Regions from separate parts of the Mesorhizobium sp. M0815 genome, predicted to be linked through region 3. Evidence: riboswitches for the same ligand, from Rfam matches in the RefSeq annotation. Region 3 holds a riboswitch; each other region holds the start of a gene.

Region 1 (4,343 bases), on a different contig from region 3:
TTTTGCCGCGCCACGGGTTACAGGACACTGACGCTGTGGACCAACGACGTGCTCGCCGCCGCCCGCCACATCTATGAGTCTGTGGGCTTTAAATTGACCAACGAGGAGTGCCACCATTCCTTCGGCAGGGATCTGGTCGGCCAGAACTGGAACCTGGAACTGTAGCAGCGCTTCCGGCGCTTCGGCGTCGGCCTGCCGTGCCTCACCCTTTGATCGGTATCCAGATTTCCAGCCCGCCATTGCCGCTGCGCGGATCAAATTCGGGGCCGTAACGCTCGAATTCCGGCGCATCGGCGATCTCGTGCCCAGAGGCTGGCAGCCATTTGTTCCAGATCGTGTTGACCGTGCGGCGGATGGTCGAGATATGGTCACGATGGGCGAACACGCCGTATTTCTGCGCCGGCACGCGCACACGCCAAAACTCCCTCGGCAGGTCCGAAAAATCGGACACTTCGACGCCAGCGATGTAGTCGAAATTGCCGGCGTCGTCGCCGTTGACGCAGACGCCATAGGCGACGTCGCCGATCTCGCCAGGAATGTTGCCAATATAGGGGCCGAACCGCTGCCACTGCATCGGGATGCCGGCGCTGGTTTCGCAGCTGTAGCGCTCGCCGAGACCGGCGATGAGAAACGGCCGGCTGGTCTCAAAACGCGGTGGTTCGAGAGTGGCGAGAAAGGACTGGTCCATCAGGATCGGCTCCACAAGATCGAGGTTGTCGAGCGAGCCTTGTGCGCGTACCAGTTCCGGCGTGGTGCCGAACTGGTCGCGGAAGGCGCGGGTGAAGGCCTCATGCGAGGCATAGCCGGCGTCGAGCGCGACCGAGAGGATGTCGGGTGCGCCGGCGCCAAGCTTGCGCGCCGCTTCGGTCAGTCGGCGAGAACGGACGTAGCTCATCACCGAACGGCCGGTAGCCGCGCCGAAAGCCCGCGTCACATGAAAGCGCGACACCCCGCTGCTCTTGGCGACATCGTCCAGCGAGACTGCTTCGGGCAGATGGCTTTCGACGAACCACAGCGCCTTCTCGGTCGGATTCATTTGGCACCTCGCATTGGCCCAGTCTCCGCATTGGCCCAGTCTTTACATGGCCCAGTCTTTACATTGGCCATGTCTTATATTGGCAAGATTATGGTGCCGCTTCCTGGCGGAGGCAGTTTGATCGAAATTGCGCACTGCGCAAATCGAGAGCGACGGTCGTCGGCAAGTCGCAGGCGTCGCGCGAAAAGGCTTGACAGGAAGCGGGCAAACGTCCTTTTAAATGTAACGTTATTACATCACGAGGTCTATATGGCTCCTTCTGACAAGACTTATTGCGCTGTGATTGGCGGAAAACTAGGGTGGCTGACTGATGGTCCCCGAGTCGAAAGGCAAGGGGTGAAAAGGGAACACGGTGAGATCTTCGGATCGAGGCCGTGGCTGCCCCCGCAACTGTAAGCGGTTAGCAAAATCCGAAGTGCCACTGGCCGGCAAGGCTGGGAAGGCAGGATGGCGCAAAGACCCGCGAGCCAGGAGACCTGCCATCAGCATGAGTTGACCGGACGGGGTGTGCCGGGAGGAGACGTGGACATCGGTCTTGTCGGCCGGTCCGTCCAGCTTCCTTCCGTCGCCATTGAGAAAGTGACGGTAAGTTGGACGCCTCCCAGCCTCTTCTTGAAGCGTGTGAACTGAGCGCGACGACGAATGGCCGGTGCCTGGTCAGCGCGGTGAGCCTTTCGATAGCGCCGGGCGACCGCCTCGCCATCATCGGCCCCAACGGCGCCGGCAAGACGACGCTGCTGCGCATGCTATGCGGTACGCTGCGGCCAAGCGCGGGAGATGTGAGATTTTCCGGACGCCGGCTGGAGAGGTTTTCGGCCGCCGAGCGGGCACTGCACATGGCGGTCGTTGGCCAGACCGACCAGCCTGATCCGCGGCTTGCCGTGATCGACTACGTCGAGCTTGGGCGCGTCCCGCATGCCGGCTTGCGACGGAGGAGCGAGCAACGCGACATCGTCATTGAAGCACTTCGCAGAACCGGCCTGCTGCCGCTGCTCGGCCGCACGATCGGCTCGCTATCCGGTGGCGAGCGGCAACGCGCCCAGTTGGCGCGCGCCATCGCCCAGGAGCCCAAAATCCTGTTCCTCGATGAACCGACCAATCATCTCGATCCGCGCGCCCGCAGCGACCTTCTCGAACTCGTATCGCAGTTTGGCATGACCGTCGTGGCGGTGCTTCATGATCTGTCGCTTGTCACGCCATTTGCCACCAGGGTCGCGGTGATGAACGAGGCCCGCCTGCAGGCACTTGCCAGTCCGCGCGAGGCGCTGACCAAGAAGTTGATCCGCGAGATTTTCGGCGTTGACGTGCTTTGGCTGCGCCATCCCACCGAAGACCGCGAACTCACGGTCTTCGACGTTCCGAACCGCGCCTCTTCACATCCCGATTTGACCAAGGAGCAACATCCGTGAAACGCCTCGTACTGTCTTTTGCCTCCCTCCTACTTGCCCAGACCGCCTTCGCTTTCCCGGTAACCGTTGATAGCTGCGGCACGCCGCTGACGTTCGACGCCGCGCCGAAGCGCGCCGTCATCCAAGATCTGAACATGGCGGAGATGGCCTTCGCGCTGGGGCTGCAACCATCGATCGTCGGCCTGACCGGCATCACCGGATGGTATAAGGTCGGTCCGGAATTCAAGGCCGAGCAGGGCGCGATCCCGGAACTCGCGCCGAAATACCCGACCCTCGAAAACCTCGTCGCCGTCGAGCCCGATTTCTTCTTCGCCGGCTGGTATTACGGCATGAAGCCTGGCGGCGAGGTGACGCCCGATACGCTGGCCCCGCACGGTATCAAGACGCTGGTGCTGACGGAAAGTTGCGTCCATCTCGACCAGAACCGCCCCGCAGCCTCGATGGACCTGCTCTATGGTGATGTCGAAAAGCTGGGCAAGATTTTTGGCAAGGAGGCGGAGGCGGGAGAGCTTGTTTCGAACTGGAAGGCGCAGCTCGCCGATATCACGGCAAAGATCGGCGACCGCACGGGAACGCGTGTGTTTCTTTACGACTCCGGCGAAGACAAACCCTTCACATCAGGCAAGTTCGCGATCCCCAGCGCCATGATCGCCGCAGCCGGCGGCGACAACATCATGGCCGACATGCCGACGAGCTGGGGCAATACGGATTGGGAGACGGTGGCGGCCCGCAATCCGCAATTTCTTATCCTGCTCGACTACCAGGACGGCGGCTACAGAAAACTGCTCGATTTCCTGAAAGCTCATCCGGCGATGAAGGAGACTGAGGCGGTCAAAAATGAGCACTTCATTGCGCTGCGCTATGGCGAACTGACGCCTGGGCCTGCCAACATCGAGGCGATCGGCAAGATCGCCAGGGCGATGCACCCGGAAGCTTTCTGAGCTTGCGCCAGAGAGCGTTCGAATTGGCGATGACAGCAGGAGCAGCAGCGATTGCCGCTCTTGCTCTGCTGTCGATTGCCTATGGATCGACGGTCATCGCGTTGAGCGACGTGATTGCTGCGCTCGGACATGCCGCCGGGCTGGACGGAGACATCGTGTCCGGTCCGGCCGGCAAGATCCCGATTGCCAAGATCGTCCTCGATCTTAGGCTACCGCGCACGATTATGGCCATCTGTGTCGGCGCCGGGCTGGGCGTCATCGGCGCGCTGCTGCAGACGGTAACGCGCAACGACCTCGCAGATCCGTTCTTGTTCGGCCTGTCGTCCGGAGCCGCGGCCGGCGCGGTTTCCGTCATCACCATTTTTGGCGACCATTTCGGTATCTGGACGTTGCCGGTCGCGGCCTTCACGGGCGGCGTATTGGCCGCCGGCATCGTGCTTTTGCTGGTTTCGCGGGTGAGGGGGCAAGGCCCCGAACGGCTGATCCTCGCCGGGCTTGCCGTCTCGTTCATGTTCACCGCCTTGACTAACTATCTCGTCTTTGCCGGAGACCAGCGCGCCGCTCACTCGGTGTTGTTCTGGACGATGGGCGGGCTCGGGCTGGCCCGTTGGGACAATATCGAGCTGGCTGCTCTGGGCGCAGGCACCATCCTTGTTTATGGACTTTGGAACCACCGCCGGCTCGACGCTTTCCTGGCCGGCGAGAATGCCGCTGAAAGCCTCGGCGTCCCGGTTGCGCGGATGCGCAGGATGACATTTCTCGTCGCCGCTTTCTCGACGGCGATCCTTGTCTCGGTCGCAGGCGTCATAGGTTTCGTTGGCTTGACGATCCCACATCTGTCCAGGACCCTGGCCGGCCCGCTTCATCTGCGCCTGATTGCAAGCTGCGCCCTCTTCGGAGCGGTGCTGTTGCTGGCAAGCGACCTTCTCGCGCGCACGCTGCTGCCGCCGCAGGAAC
Region 2 (4,343 bases), on a different contig from region 3:
GATGTCCGGCAGGACAGAGGGGGGCGCGAAGGAATGCCGACGCTTGATAAGTCCATTCTTTTTATAACGCCGCGTCCCGGCTCGTAAAATCCCGCCTTTGGCACGCTGACAGGTTCAGCGACCGCCGCACCCGATCCGGCGAGACTTGCCAACCTCTGCACCAGCGCCGTCATATTCGCCGGGCCACCTTCGCGGAAAAAGTCGAGCAGACCATCAAGTTCCTGGCGCGGCAGCGTCGAGCCTTCGATCAGCCGCAAATCCTCGTCGTGGCTCTCGCCCGGTAGGAGCGCCAGCTTAATACCGCGATTTCGCGCGACAACGGCAAGCTGGTCGCAGCCGTAGCGCCACCAGTCGTAACCGCCGAGGATGCGGACCAGGACGACCTTGGCGTGGCGGGCGACGCTGTCGATCCAGAGGTCGACGGACATCGGGTGGCGCAGGTCGCGCAAGGCGGCGAGCCGCATCGACGGCAGGCGGTCCGCATCTGCCTTCCACGCCGCCGCCAGCCCGGCGAGGTCGCTGTCGGTGAAGGACAGCGCCACGACATCCGCAGGCGTTTGCCTGAGATCGACAGGCTCGGCGAGATCGTCGAGCGAGGCGGATGTGGTGGTGAGGATGTGCATCGCGGCTCGTACCTGGGATCAGCCGGCGAGGATACGCTCGATCGCCGGGCGGTTCAGCCCTTTCAGGCCGATGACGACGAGGCGCGAGCGGCGATCGTCTTCAGCGGTCCAGGCGCGGTCGTAATAGTGGTTGACGCGCGGACCGACGGCCTGCAGCAAGAGCCGCATCGGCTTGCCGCCGACGTCGACGAAACCCTTGACGCGCAATACGTTTTCTTCCTCCGCCGCCGTGGCGACGCGTTGTGCCAGCTCGTCCGGGTCGGACACCGACGCAATGTCGATGACGAACGAGTCAAAGTCGTCATGTTCGTGGTCGAGCTCGTCGTCGTGATGGGTCTTGCGGTTCTCGATGTCGTCCTCGACGGCGAGACCAAGGCCGAGCAGCACCGACGGATCGACCTTGCCTTGCGAGGTCGGCACGATCTTCACCGCCCGCGCAACATGCTTGCCGATGACGGCATTGGCGCGCGCCGCGCCGGCTGCGTCCAGCAGGTCGCTCTTCGACAGGATGATCAGGTCGGCACAAGCGAGCTGGTCTTCGAACACCTCCTCGACAGGATCGTCATGGTCGAGCGTCTCGTCCTGCGCGCGCTGCGCCTGCAGGGCGTCCATGTCGTTGGCAACGCGGCCATCAGCCAGCGCCGGCCCGTCGACGACGGCGATGACGCCATCGACCGTGACGCGGCTTTTCACCGACGGCCACTGGAAGGCCTGGACCAGCGGCTTGGGCAGGGCCAGCCCGGACGTCTCGATCAGGATGTGGTCGACCTTCGGCGTCAGCGACAGGATCTGGTCGAGCGCGGGGACAAAGTCGTCGGCGACAGTGCAGCAGATGCAGCCATTGGCCAGCTCGACGATGTTTGCCTCGGGGCAAGTGTCGATGCCGCAGCCCTTCAGGATCTCGCCGTCGATGCCGATATCGCCGAACTCGTTGACGATGATGGCCAGGCGCTTGCCTTTGGCGTTTTCGAGCAAATGGCGGATCAGCGTCGTCTTGCCGGCGCCGAGAAAGCCGGTGACGACGGTGCAGGGGACGCGCGAAACGTTGGCGGCCGAATCTGGGGAAGTCATATCAAGTCCTTCAAAAGGTCGAGGGGAGGGATGCGGGCAACCAAGCCGCGCTTCAGGCAATCGGGACGGCCGCGCCACGGAATGAGGCCGTCCGTCGAAGTAGCGAACAGCTTTGCCCCCGTCACCAGATCGGTGCCGCTGGTCGTGGTCAGGTCGCCGAAGACATAGCTCCAGCAGCCGTCGCGCAGCATCGCGGCGCTGAGCCGGCGCTTGCAATTGCCGAGGCATTCGACGGTGCGGATTTTAATGTTTTCGCTGGAAGCGGCGCGGCGCGTGTGCTCGGCGAGCAGTTCGCCGGCGCGGGGATAAGCGTCCGAACCGGTCTCGTCACGGCAGGACGAGCAGACGATGACGGTAACGCCGGCCGGGGAATCACCATGGCCGGACAATAAATCCGCTGTCTCAGCCGGAAAACTGCTGTCGCGTTCCAAATCAGGCTCCTTGCCCGGAAAACCCGCCAGGCGATCGGATTCTTATGTCCTAGACGGCAGGTCTCCTGGCTCGCGGGTCATCGCCTGGGTGCCGCCTTCCCGGGAATATCCCAGTGGTTTTCGGCCTTGGCTCGTCGCTTACAGTTGCGGGGACAGCCGCGGATTTGAAATCGAGATTTCGCACCGCATTCCCTCTTGGCCCTTGCCGTTGCGGGCAGGGGACCGTCTGGAACGGATTTAGGCTTGTGAAGGCAGTCGTGTCAACGCACGTCTATGACGCGGCGATATCTGCGAGCGGCTGGCCGAGGTCGCCGGCAGCCGTCACCTCGATGCGCTCGAGCCCGAGCCAACCCTGCATCTGCTTCAATTCCTCGAAAAGGGCGGCGGCAGTTTGCGGCGGGGCGCCGGGCTCCGAATAGGCGGCATGGACGCGCAATACGCCGGCCGGGCGGTCGGCCCTGAGGTCGACGCGCCCGACGATGCTGTCGCCGAGCAGGAACGGCAGCACATAATAGCCATACTGGCGCTTTTCGGCCGGCGTGTAGATCTCGATGCGGTAGTGGAAGTCGAACAACCGCTCGGTGCGCGACCGCTCGAAGACGACGGGATCGAACGGCGCAAGCAAGGCGCGCGCCTCGATCCTGCGCGGCAAACGGGCGTCCTTGTGGAGATAGGCTGTTTTGCTCCAGCCTTCGACGCTCACCGGCAACAGGTCGCCAGCCTCGACCAGTTCCTCGATGCGGCCCTTGATGTCGGCGGGCGAGAGGCGGAAATAGTCGCGCAGATCGCCCGCCGTGGCGACGCCATGGGCGCGGGCGGAGATGCGCAGCAGTTCGCGGTGGGCGTCCGCGGGGGACGGAACTGGCAAAGCGAGTACCGTTGGCGGCAGCACGCGCTCCGGCAGATCGTAGAACCGCTCGAAACCACGCCGGTGCGCCGTGGTGATGCGGCCCGCCCAGAACAGCCATTCGAAGGCATGCTTGGCATGGCTCCAGCCCCACCAGCCGCCCGAGCCCTTCTGGCCTTCGAAAGCCGACGCCGCGATCGGGCCTCGTTCAGCGACCTCGCGATAGATGTCCTCAATGTAGGCGGCGTGCTCGCGGCCCCATTTTGCCAGTCCGCTGTACATTTCCTCGCCGCGCTCGGCCCGCCGCATGCGCCAGCGCATCAGCGGATAGGTCTCGACGGGCAGGAACGAGGCTTCATGCGCCCAATATTCGAAGACCATGCGCTTGCGTGTCACCGCGGCGTCGTCGAGCAGCGCCAGCTTGTAGGGGCCAAGCCGCGAATAGAGCGGCATATAATGGGCGCGAACCACGGCGCTGACGGAATCGATCTGCAGCAGGCCGGTACGTGCAAGCACCCGGGCCAGATGCCGGCGGTCAGGCGTGCCGCTGGGGCGCGGGTCATTGAATCCCTGTGCCGCAAGCGCAATGCGACGGGCCAGGGCAAGCGAGATTTTTTCTTTCATGAAGGCGGTATCCGGACGATGTTAGACAGAGAAAAATGACCTGCGATTCCGCCCCATGCTAGCAAGGTTTTGGCGGCATCTATGTCAGGAGAGAAAAGTGGAGTGAAAAGTGAAGGAAATCAAACAGGAGCGGATCGGACCAGTTTTCCCGGATATGCCGTCCAGCACCGCGATTTGAACAAGGTTTGACTTGCTTCGCCGAAAGCGCTGCGCTAACCCTCGCCGCGTTGCAGCATAGAGCCCCCTTAAAACGGTTCAGTGGTTAATCTGTCACGCTTCCGCAAGTGGGTCCGGTGCTGTAATCAGAGTGGATTGGCCGCCAACGGAAAACTGCAGCATGAACGCACTTTTAGGTTCGTACCTGCCCATCGTCCTGTTCATCGGCGTGGCGCTGGTCGTCGGCCTGGCGCTGCTCGCCGCACCGTTCCTGGTGGCTTACCGCAACCCCGATCCGGAAAAGCTTTCCGCCTATGAGTGCGGCTTCAACTCGTTCGACGACGCCCGCATGAAGTTCGACATCCGCTTCTACCTGGTGTCGATCCTGTTCATCATCTTCGATCTGGAGGTGGCCTTCCTGTTTCCTTGGGCAGTGTCGTTCAGTCAGATCGGCATGCTCGGTTTCTGGTCGATGATGGTGTTTTTGGCGGTGCTGACCATCGGCTTTGCCTATGAATGGAAAAAAGGAGCGCTGGAATGGGATTGAACGACAGTTCCGGCACGCTCGTCGCGCCGAAGCCCAAGGGCCTC
Region 3 (4,343 bases):
CGCCTTGGCCCAGGCGGCCTCAGCGGCCGCGATGTCGCGCTTCAGGTCCTGCGTTTCCCAGGTAAAGCCCTCGCCCATGGCGTGCCAGACGACGCGGTCGCCGAAGCAGGCAAAAGCATCCTTCTCGCCGGTGTGCCATTTGCCTTTGATGAACTGGACGACGCCGACGCGCTTGCCGTAGCCGAGCATTCTGAGCGCCAGCCCGAAGGCGGCCGTGGTCTTGCCCTTGCCCGGACCGGTGTTGACGATCAACAGCCCTTTCTCGACCGTCTTGGCTGCAACCTCGGCGTCCTGCACCGCCTTGCGCTTGGCCATCTTCGCGCGGTGGCGTTCCTCGTCCTTGGGATCGATGTGGTCGGTATCAGCCATGTCATTTCACCCTGAGCGGCAGCCCCGCCACCATCAAAAGCACGGTGTCAGCGACGGCGGCAACGTCCTGGTTCAACCGGCCGGCCGCGTCGCGAAACCGTCTTGCCAGCGCATTCTCCGGCACGATGCCCTGGCCGACCTCGTTGGACACCACGAACCAGGGTCCACGCGGCCGCGACAGCACATCTGCCAGCCTTCGGCATTCGGCCTCGACATCATGTTCGGCCAGCATATGGTTGGTCAGCCACAGCGTCAGGCAATCGATCAGCACCGGCTGGCCGTCAGGCAGTGCCTCGATCGCGCCGGCAAGGTCGAGCGGCGCCTCGATGGTCGTCCAGCCGGCGCTGCGGCGCGAGCGGTGCAGCGCGATCCGTTCGCGCATCTCCTCGTCATAGGCTTGCGCCGTCGCGATATAGCTCCATGGCGCCGGACAGGCACTCACCAGCCTCTCGGCATGCACGCTCTTGCCGGAGCGCGCACCGCCGATGATCAGGGTCAGCGCCCCGGCAGCGCGGTCAGGCAAAGCTGTCGCGCAGGCTGGTCGCCGTGCCGGTGAAGCGGCCGCGCACCACGCCGACGACCGCGCCGAGCACCAGCCAGAACACCAGATTGGTCAGCGTCACCGCCACCACGAACTGATGATGCAGGCCTTCCGGGATTGTCGTCTCGAAGCTGTCGGGCTGCGGCGCGCCGACAATATGCGGCGCCACCATCAACGCCACGGCAAGGACCGCCAGCGGCAGCGATCTGCGGAAGGCGAGCAGGCCGAGACCGGCGGCGGTCGCCACCACCGTTGCCCACCACCAGATCTGGCGTTGGACAAGGTCGGCCGCCGGCATTGCCGGCAATTCCGGCGGCAGGCCGAGGCCCGGCGCCAGCGTGAACACGGCAAAGCCGGCAAGCCCCCAGAACAGGCCCTGGCGCCAATTGCCGATGCCGCCGGCGAACTCCGAAACCGCAACCAGGACCAACGCGAAGCCGATGCCGGTGACGATATTGGCAACGACGCTGAAGGCAAAGCGTTCGAAACCGTCGGCCGGCGCCCAGCCTTCGTCCTCCGCCGGAGCCATTGCTTCAGCCGGTGCCGGCGCGGCGCTGCTTATAGCCATCGTGCCCCCGGCGTTTTCGACCGGTGCCGCAGGTGCCGCGGCATGGTCATGGCCGCCGCCGGCCTGTTCGTAGACTTCCGCCTTCAGGATCAGCGGCACCGTGGCATAGGCCTGCATGCAGGCGAGAACGACGCCGGCCACGAGCCCTGCGATCGCCGCGATGAACACGACGTTGCGAAACAGTGTCATGATGTCAGCCCCTTGTCAGTGGCAGGGAAAGCCCATCGAGTGGCGATAGTCGTGGGCGGCATTGTGGACCGCATCGATGTGCGAGAAGCCGACAAAGCCCATGACGAAAATGCCGAGGAATGCAGCAAGCGCCAGCTGCATGAAACGCGACTGCGAGGAGACGGAAGCGCCGAGCGAGACGGAAGCGGTATTCATGTCTTGTCCTTTCGCCCTCCACCCGAGGGCATAGAAGTCAGTTTCCTGTCGCCGGCAGGTCTCCTGGCTCGCGGATCAGCGCCCTTCCCCACCTTCCCGAAGAAAATCTTCAGTGGCATATGGAGAGGACTACCGCACACAGTTGCGGGGGCAGCCACGGCATTGGGCAAGAATTTCGCCCGCACCGCATTCCCTCTTGGTTCCAAACGGAACCGACGACATCAGCGACTATAGGCAGAATCGCCGCGCCCGGCAAACCAAATTCCGCCGGATCGTGTGGCGAATGCGCCGCCTCGCCAAGCTCGCCGGCCGGCGCCGCAATTGACAATTCTCACAGCCGGGTGTCGGCTGGCGGATGGGGAGGAAGCCGGCATGCAACCCAGCCCGAATGAGCGCGGTCCCTATAACGGCCTGACGCGGGCCGAGCCGACGCTGCCGTCATCGGCCTATTGGGACATCGCAGGCTATCAGCGCGATCTCGAGGCCATCTGGTATCGCAACTGGCTGCTGGTCTGCCGCGAGGCCGACCTTGCCCAGCCGCTGGCTTTCAGGACGTTTCGCATAGGCACGCAGGAGGTCGTCGTGCTGCGCGACGAGACCGGCGAATTGCGCGCCTTTCACAACACCTGCCGGCATCGCGGCTCGCAGCTTTGCCAGCAGAGCGAAGGACGGCTGAGGGCGCGGCTCATCACCTGCCCCTACCACGCCTGGTCCTATTCGCTGCGCGGCGATCTGGTGCGCGTGCCGTCGAAATCGCTGCCGGACGGTTTCGACAAGGCCGATCATCCGCTCTACCGCGTCGCGCTTTCGGTGTGGCGCGGTTTCGTTTTCGTCAACCTCGCGCAAGACGCTGCCGGTTCGGCTGAAACATCCTTCGATCCGGCATCCGGCAACCTCGCCAACTGGCCGCTGGAAACGCTGCTGAGCGGCCATGTGCTGCGCAAGGTTATGAACTGCAACTGGAAGATATTTTGGGAGAACTTCAACGAGTGCCTGCACTGCCCTGGCGTCCACAAGGACCTGTCGCGGCTGGTGCCGATCTATGGCCGCGGCCTGATGGGCCGGCACGACGACCCCGAATGGGCGCGCCACGCCGACAATGACGCGCCGGAATTTGCCGGCGGCTTGCGGGCCGGGGCCGAAACCTGGTCGCGCGACGGGCGCGTCCACGGCTCGGTCTTTTCGAGCCTGACGCCGGCCGAGCGTGCTGCCGGGCAGACCTATGCCACCAACTTGCCGTCGATGTTCGTCGTCGGCCATGTCGACTATGTCAGGACCGTGCGGCTGGTGCCGCTTGGGCCGGAGCAGACCGAACTCACCGCCGAATGGCTTTTTTCGCCCGAAGCGCTCGTCGATCCGGCTGCGGATATCGACAACATCGTCGCCTTCGGTACCCAGGTGCTGGAGGAAGACGCTGATATCTGCGAGGTCAACCAGAAGGGCCTGCGCTCGATGCGCCATAAGGCCGGCGTGCTGATGCCCGAGGAATATGATTTGCACCGCTTCCACAACTGGGTGCGCGAGCGGCATGCGGCGCTTGAACATCAAAGCGATTTGGGCAGATAGCGCCAAGTGACGAAGCCGCAGACCGCCGCCAGCAGGCCGAGCGTCGCGAAAACCGCGCCCAGGCCGAAGAACGCCAGCACCACTGAATAGACCAGCGGCGGCGTCAGCTCGGAAAAGTCGAGATAAGTGCGGTAGACCGCCGCCATCTGCGCCCGCTCATACGAGCGCACCGAGCGCATGAACGCGGTCGAGCCCAGCGCATCGAGCGCGATGGTGAAGAAGGCACCGCAAAGCAGCAACGCGCCGGTGACGAGCGGCGCGGCCTCGCCGACGGCGCCGGCCGCCAGCAGCGTCGCCGACATGGCGAAATAGGCAAACGTCATGGTGCGCCGGCCGCCGAAACGCTTTCCCGCCCTGCCCCAGAAGATGGCCATGAACAAAAGCGCATTGCCGGCCGAAACCAAGAGGCCACCGGCGAGCTCGCCCTCGCCGGTGATCACCATGAACAGCGGCCCATAGACAAAGAACGTCGTCCAGAAGCAGGAACGGCCGAAGGCGATCAGCCAGGCCAGCCTCAGCCTTGGCTGCGCGACGAAGCGGCCGATATTGGCCAGCGGATTGACCGGCCGCGTCTTGCCCGGGCGGATCGACGGGTTGTCGCCAAGCCGGTAGGTCCAGAACAGCGCCAGCAGGGCCATGGCGAAGACGGCCACCGCGCTATGCGCGGCATAGATGCCGAAACGCGTGTAGAGGAAAATGCCGAGCGTCGGCCCGGCGGTCCAGGCAAGCATCGACCACGCCATGCGCAGCGACTCGGCCTGCATGAAATCGGTCTTGCGGATGTGGTCCATGATGTAGAGGTTGAGCGTGATCGCCAGCGCGCTGGCGCCGATGACGCGGCAGAGCATGCCGACCGTTTGGCCAGCAAGCGTATGAGTGACGAAGAACAGCGAGCCGACGGCCAGCAGGCAGGCA
Region 4 (4,343 bases), on a different contig from region 3:
CTATGTTCGCGTCACGTATGACGACGGAGAAGATGAGTGGAACTTCTTGGATGAAGAAACCGCTACGACTTTCTTCGGATTGGAAGCTGCGACCTTTGACGTTCCCCAGTGTAGTTTCGCCGAAGTGGAGGAAGAAGGTTACTACCGAGCGCGATACGCCAACCTTGATCGCGTCGCGGTGATGGAGGTTCCAAGCGACCGTTATCACAGATTGACCGCGCCCGAGGAAGCTTAGAACCATCCACGAAGGGCGCATGTTACATCTCGACCTTGCGTGGTGCGTTTTCAGTACGAGATGACGTTAAGCGTAGGTGGTGGCAGGTAAGAGTGCTCGACCAGAAGCTCAACTGCCTCCTCAATATCGCTGCCGATGTGCCGCAGGACACGTCCACGGGAGCGTGGATAGGCGTGAAGTTCCTGCACTCCACGGTCCGCTCTCCCATCGCCGGTGTGTGCCCGACGCCATCTTGTGGACGAGCTTGGCCGCCTGCACCCGGTTGTATTCCGGCTTGCGGTCCGCCTGGGCGGTCCGCCGCGATGGCTATCTCCATGTCAATCGACGCCGAACTTTGACTGCCCGCTGCTTTTGATGAATTTGGCGAGGTCCCGCGCATAATCACTCTTGGTCTTCTCCTTGAGGCCCTGTGTCGCGAACTTGTGGTCCAGCACGGCAAACAGGTCCAAGTCCCCTTCCGCCTGTGGCGCTGGCTTGCCCTCACCGCCCTCGGCTTCCCAATTGGGGACCGCTTCTGCGCGCTGCACCGTGGCGATTGTCCGCCCAAGACGCATCACAAGATCGAACGCCAAACCGTGCGCGTGCACGACGATTTGCCGCTCAGGCCTCATTTGGACAGGACTTGAGCTGGCCCGGTGGTTTGAGCCGGGTTACCTTGAGCCGGTGGGCTGCGAACAAGCAGTTCGAGACATTGGCCTCGATCACTTAACACGCCGCTGCGCCTGGCCCCGGTGTGCTCCCCCCGAAATCGTTGTGTCATATCACCGAGGGCATCACGGCCAACAGCTTCCACATGGGCAACAGCCTCGCCATTGAGCCGAATTGGTCGCGAGCAGATCACCAACGAAGCGGTCGGAACCTCGGAGCCGAAGTTCGACGCCGAGGTGGTTCGCATGATGCGCTAAGCAGCACCACGGCGCTTGCCGGTATGTTTGCTGCCGGCAGCCGACGAACTCCTATCCTCCTGGACAAGGGCGCCGTGCGTCATTGCTTTGATTTACGGGCCGCTCAAGGCTTCCACAGTTTTCGCTCTCGAGGCGACCTTTGGAACATGCCAACGGAAATTTAACATAACGACATAAACATTTCTTTATGCGGCGTTGACAGAGAAGCGAACTGCTGTAATTGTCTCCCGCGTCGTGGTTCTCCGTACGGCGCTGCCGCAGCGGAGCTAAGAGGGAAGCCGGTGCGATGCCGGCGCTGCCCCCGCAACTGTTAGCGGCGAGCCAACCCCACTCATGTCACTGAGGCGAATAGCCTTGGGAAGACGGGTAGAGGCTATGACCCCGCGAGCCAGGAGACCTGCCACGGCGAATTACGTCCACGGGCGGGGTGTCTCGGTGGCCGCTGCAGCCTGGCGTTCGTGCCGGCCTGCTAGCGCCTTCCTTGTCACCGACGCCCCAACCATCGGGGTCTGGCATGACTGTCTCTCAGCAAATTCCTGTAGCAACGCTCGGCGTGCCCCGCTTCGGTCGTCGGCGAGAACTGAAATTCGCGCTTGAAAGCTACTGGTCCGGAAAATCGTCCGCTGCCGACCTTCTCACGACGGCGAAGGCGCTCCGTGCCGCTAGCTGGGAGGAGCAACGCGATCGCGGCGTGTCGAAAATCCCGTCGAACGACTTCTCGCTCTACGACCATGTGCTCGACACCGCAGCCATGGTCGGCGCCCTTCCGTCCCGTTACGGCTGGAATGGCGGCGAGGTCCCACTCGACATCTACTTCGCTATGGCGCGCGGCAACCAAGGTCAGACGGAGGATTGTGGGCACGGTGGTCACCAGCATGCGGCTCATCGGCCTGGCGTAGCCGCGATGGAAATGACCAAGTGGTTTGACACCAACTATCACTACATTGTGCCGGAACTAGACGATGATCAGACGTTCGCTCTTTCGTCGACGAAGCCGGTTGATTACTTCCTCGAGGCTAAAGCCCTCGGCATTCACACACGCCCAGTCATCCTTGGACCGGTCACCTTCCTCAAGCTGGCTAAATCGCCTGCCGAAGGCTTCGATCCCATCGCGCTCCTACCACGGCTTCTGCCCGTCTACGAGCAACTCCTGCGGAGCTTGAAGCTGTCGGGCGCCGATTGGGTGCAGATCGATGAGCCAGCGCTTGTCCTCGATCTGAACCCGAACGAACGAGCTGCGTTCGAATTCGCCTATGGCCAGCTGTCGAAAGCCGCGCCCGAGCTGAAGATCATGCTGGCTACCTATTTCGGGCCGCTGGGAGACAATCTCGAAACCGCGGTTTCTCTGCCCCTGGCCGGGCTGCATATTGATCTCGTGCGCGCTCCCGAGCAGCTGGAAACGGTGGGTCGGCTCGCACCGAAGGATCTGGTGCTCTCGCTTGGCTTGATCGATGGCCGCAACGTCTGGCGTGCGAACCTGCCCGCCATTCTCGACCGCATCAAACCGATCGTCGCCGGCTGGCCCTTGGACCGCGTCGAGATCGCGCCTTCTTGCTCGATGCTGCATGTGCCGATCGACCTCCGCATGGAGACGGAACTCGACGCGGACATCAGGTCGTGGCTCGCCTTCGCGGCCCAGAAGACCGACGAGTTGGTGTTGCTTGCCCGGGCCCTGTCCCAAGGCAGGGATGCGGTGGCAGGCGCGTTGAAAGCGTCTGCCGAGGCTGCCGCCACTCGCGTGACATCCACGAAGATCCATGACCCGCTGGTTGAGGGGCGGATCGCCAGCATTGACGACAGCATGAAGCGACGAGAGAGCGCTTTTGCCGAGCGCTCCAGAGTCCAGGCCGGCACGCTCGGGCTGCCGCCGTTCCCGACGACGACCATCGGGTCCTTCCCGCAGACGCCGCAGGTACGCAGGGCGCGGGCCGCTCATGCGAAGGGCCAGCTGAGCTATGTCGACTACGAGACCTTCCTGAAGAAGGAGATCGAGGCTGCAATTCGCTGGCAGGAAGAGATCGGGCTGGACGTGCTGGTGCACGGTGAGTTCGAACGAAACGACATGGTACAGCATTTCGGCGAGCAGCTGTCCGGCTTCGCCTTCACCCAGCATGCCTGGGTGCAGAGCTATGGGTCGCGTTACGTGCGCCCCCCATCATCTTCGGCGACGTATCGAGGCCCAATCCGATGACGCTGCGCTGGTGGCAGTTCGCCCAGTCGCTTACGGAAAACCCTGTGAAGGGAATGCTCACAGGCCCAGTGACCATTCTCAACTGGTCATTTGTTCGCGACGACGTACCCCGCTCCGAAGCATGCCGCCAGATCGCGCTCGCCATCCGCGACGAAGTGACGGATCTCGAATGGTCCGGCGCAAGGATGATCCAGATCGATGAGGCCGCGTTTCGCGAAGGATTGCCACTGCGCCAGTCTGATTGGAACGACTATCTCGACTGGGCTGTCGAATGCTTCCGGATCGCTTCAACGGGTGTAAAGGACGCGACTCAAATCCATACCCACATGTGCTATTCGGAGTTCAACGAGATCATCGACGCGATCGCTGAAATGGATGCGGATGTCATTTCGATTGAGACGTCGCGCTCGAAAATGGAACTGCTGGACGCCTTCACGAGCTCCAAATATCCGAATGAAATCGGGCCCGGAGTCTACGACATTCACTCACCACGGGTCCCGGAAGTCGGCGAGATTTCGGATCTCGTCATGCTTGCCCGCGAGCGACTGTCCGATGCCCAACTGTGGGTAAACCCGGACTGTGGCCTCAAAACCCGCAAGTGGGAGGAGGTCCGCCCTGCCCTCATGAACATGGTTGCTGCAGCACGCGCGCTCCGGGAGAAAGTGTAGGCCGGAAGGTTTCCTGGTTGCTCACCATGTGGTGAGTTACCGGCTGCCGCATGTCGGCTGTGAATGTGCCAAAACGCGATCACATCCTTTGAAATAAGTCACTCGAGTGAGAATGTGCACTTTCCTTCGGCACGTGTATTAATCGCGCAGGAGTAAAGGGTACCGTTTTCTCCCTGTGACGTGTCGAGTTCGAAGGGGATGTGATTGGCGTCGAGACCGCTCCGGCCATGGGTTATCAGCATGCCAAGTGCACTGTTCTCGATCAGTTCGTAGAGGACTTCTCGGCTCGGTTCATCGAAATGCGCGGGTACATACATGATAGTTCCTTTCACTGGCCGCCGGGT

What was found. A riboswitch is a leader RNA that binds a small molecule or an ion and turns the genes downstream of it on or off. The one in region 3 is predicted to bind cobalamin.
Region 1: another riboswitch for cobalamin. It lies ahead of NKI01_RS06395 (ABC transporter ATP-binding protein); the one in region 3 lies ahead of NKI01_RS02420 (CbtB domain-containing protein).
Region 2: another riboswitch for cobalamin. It lies ahead of NKI01_RS09315 (DUF1636 family protein); the one in region 3 lies ahead of NKI01_RS02420 (CbtB domain-containing protein).
Region 4: another riboswitch for cobalamin. It lies ahead of metE (5-methyltetrahydropteroyltriglutamate--homocysteine S-methyltransferase); the one in region 3 lies ahead of NKI01_RS02420 (CbtB domain-containing protein).

Annotation. Positions count from the first base shown of each region.
Region 1 covers NZ_JAMYOU010000003.1:286,847-291,189, reverse strand. The annotation lists gene NKI01_RS06405 (bifunctional helix-turn-helix transcriptional regulator/GNAT family N-acetyltransferase) at 1-165, shown strand, start outside; gene NKI01_RS06400 (GyrI-like domain-containing protein) at 203-1,036, opposite strand; cobalamin riboswitch at 1,331-1,534, shown strand; gene NKI01_RS06395 (ABC transporter ATP-binding protein) at 1,627-2,445, shown strand; gene NKI01_RS06390 (ABC transporter substrate-binding protein) at 2,442-3,386, shown strand; gene NKI01_RS06385 (FecCD family ABC transporter permease) at 3,416-4,343, shown strand, end outside.
Region 2 covers NZ_JAMYOU010000006.1:3,565-7,907, reverse strand. The annotation lists gene NKI01_RS09325 (cobaltochelatase subunit CobN) at 1-623, opposite strand, end outside; gene cobW (cobalamin biosynthesis protein CobW) at 642-1,694, opposite strand; gene NKI01_RS09315 (DUF1636 family protein) at 1,691-2,125, opposite strand; cobalamin riboswitch at 2,164-2,367, opposite strand; gene NKI01_RS09310 (winged helix-turn-helix domain-containing protein) at 2,397-3,596, opposite strand; gene NKI01_RS09305 (NADH-quinone oxidoreductase subunit A) at 3,934-4,299, shown strand; gene NKI01_RS09300 (NuoB/complex I 20 kDa subunit family protein) at 4,290-4,343, shown strand, end outside.
Region 3 covers NZ_JAMYOU010000001.1:507,928-512,270, forward strand. The annotation lists gene cobO (cob(I)yrinic acid a,c-diamide adenosyltransferase) at 1-369, opposite strand, end outside; gene cobU (bifunctional adenosylcobinamide kinase/adenosylcobinamide-phosphate guanylyltransferase) at 371-892, opposite strand; gene NKI01_RS02415 (CbtA family protein) at 885-1,667, opposite strand; gene NKI01_RS02420 (CbtB domain-containing protein) at 1,683-1,862, opposite strand; cobalamin riboswitch at 1,899-2,094, opposite strand; gene NKI01_RS02425 (aromatic ring-hydroxylating oxygenase subunit alpha) at 2,235-3,428, shown strand; gene NKI01_RS02430 (MFS transporter) at 3,407-4,343, opposite strand, start outside.
Region 4 covers NZ_JAMYOU010000024.1:51,998-56,340, forward strand. The annotation lists gene NKI01_RS23375 (helix-turn-helix transcriptional regulator) at 1-235, shown strand, start outside; gene NKI01_RS23380 (hypothetical protein) at 553-807, opposite strand; cobalamin riboswitch at 1,359-1,559, shown strand; partial or broken gene metE (5-methyltetrahydropteroyltriglutamate--homocysteine S-methyltransferase) at 1,655-3,999, shown strand; gene NKI01_RS23390 (FMN-binding negative transcriptional regulator) at 4,098-4,316, opposite strand.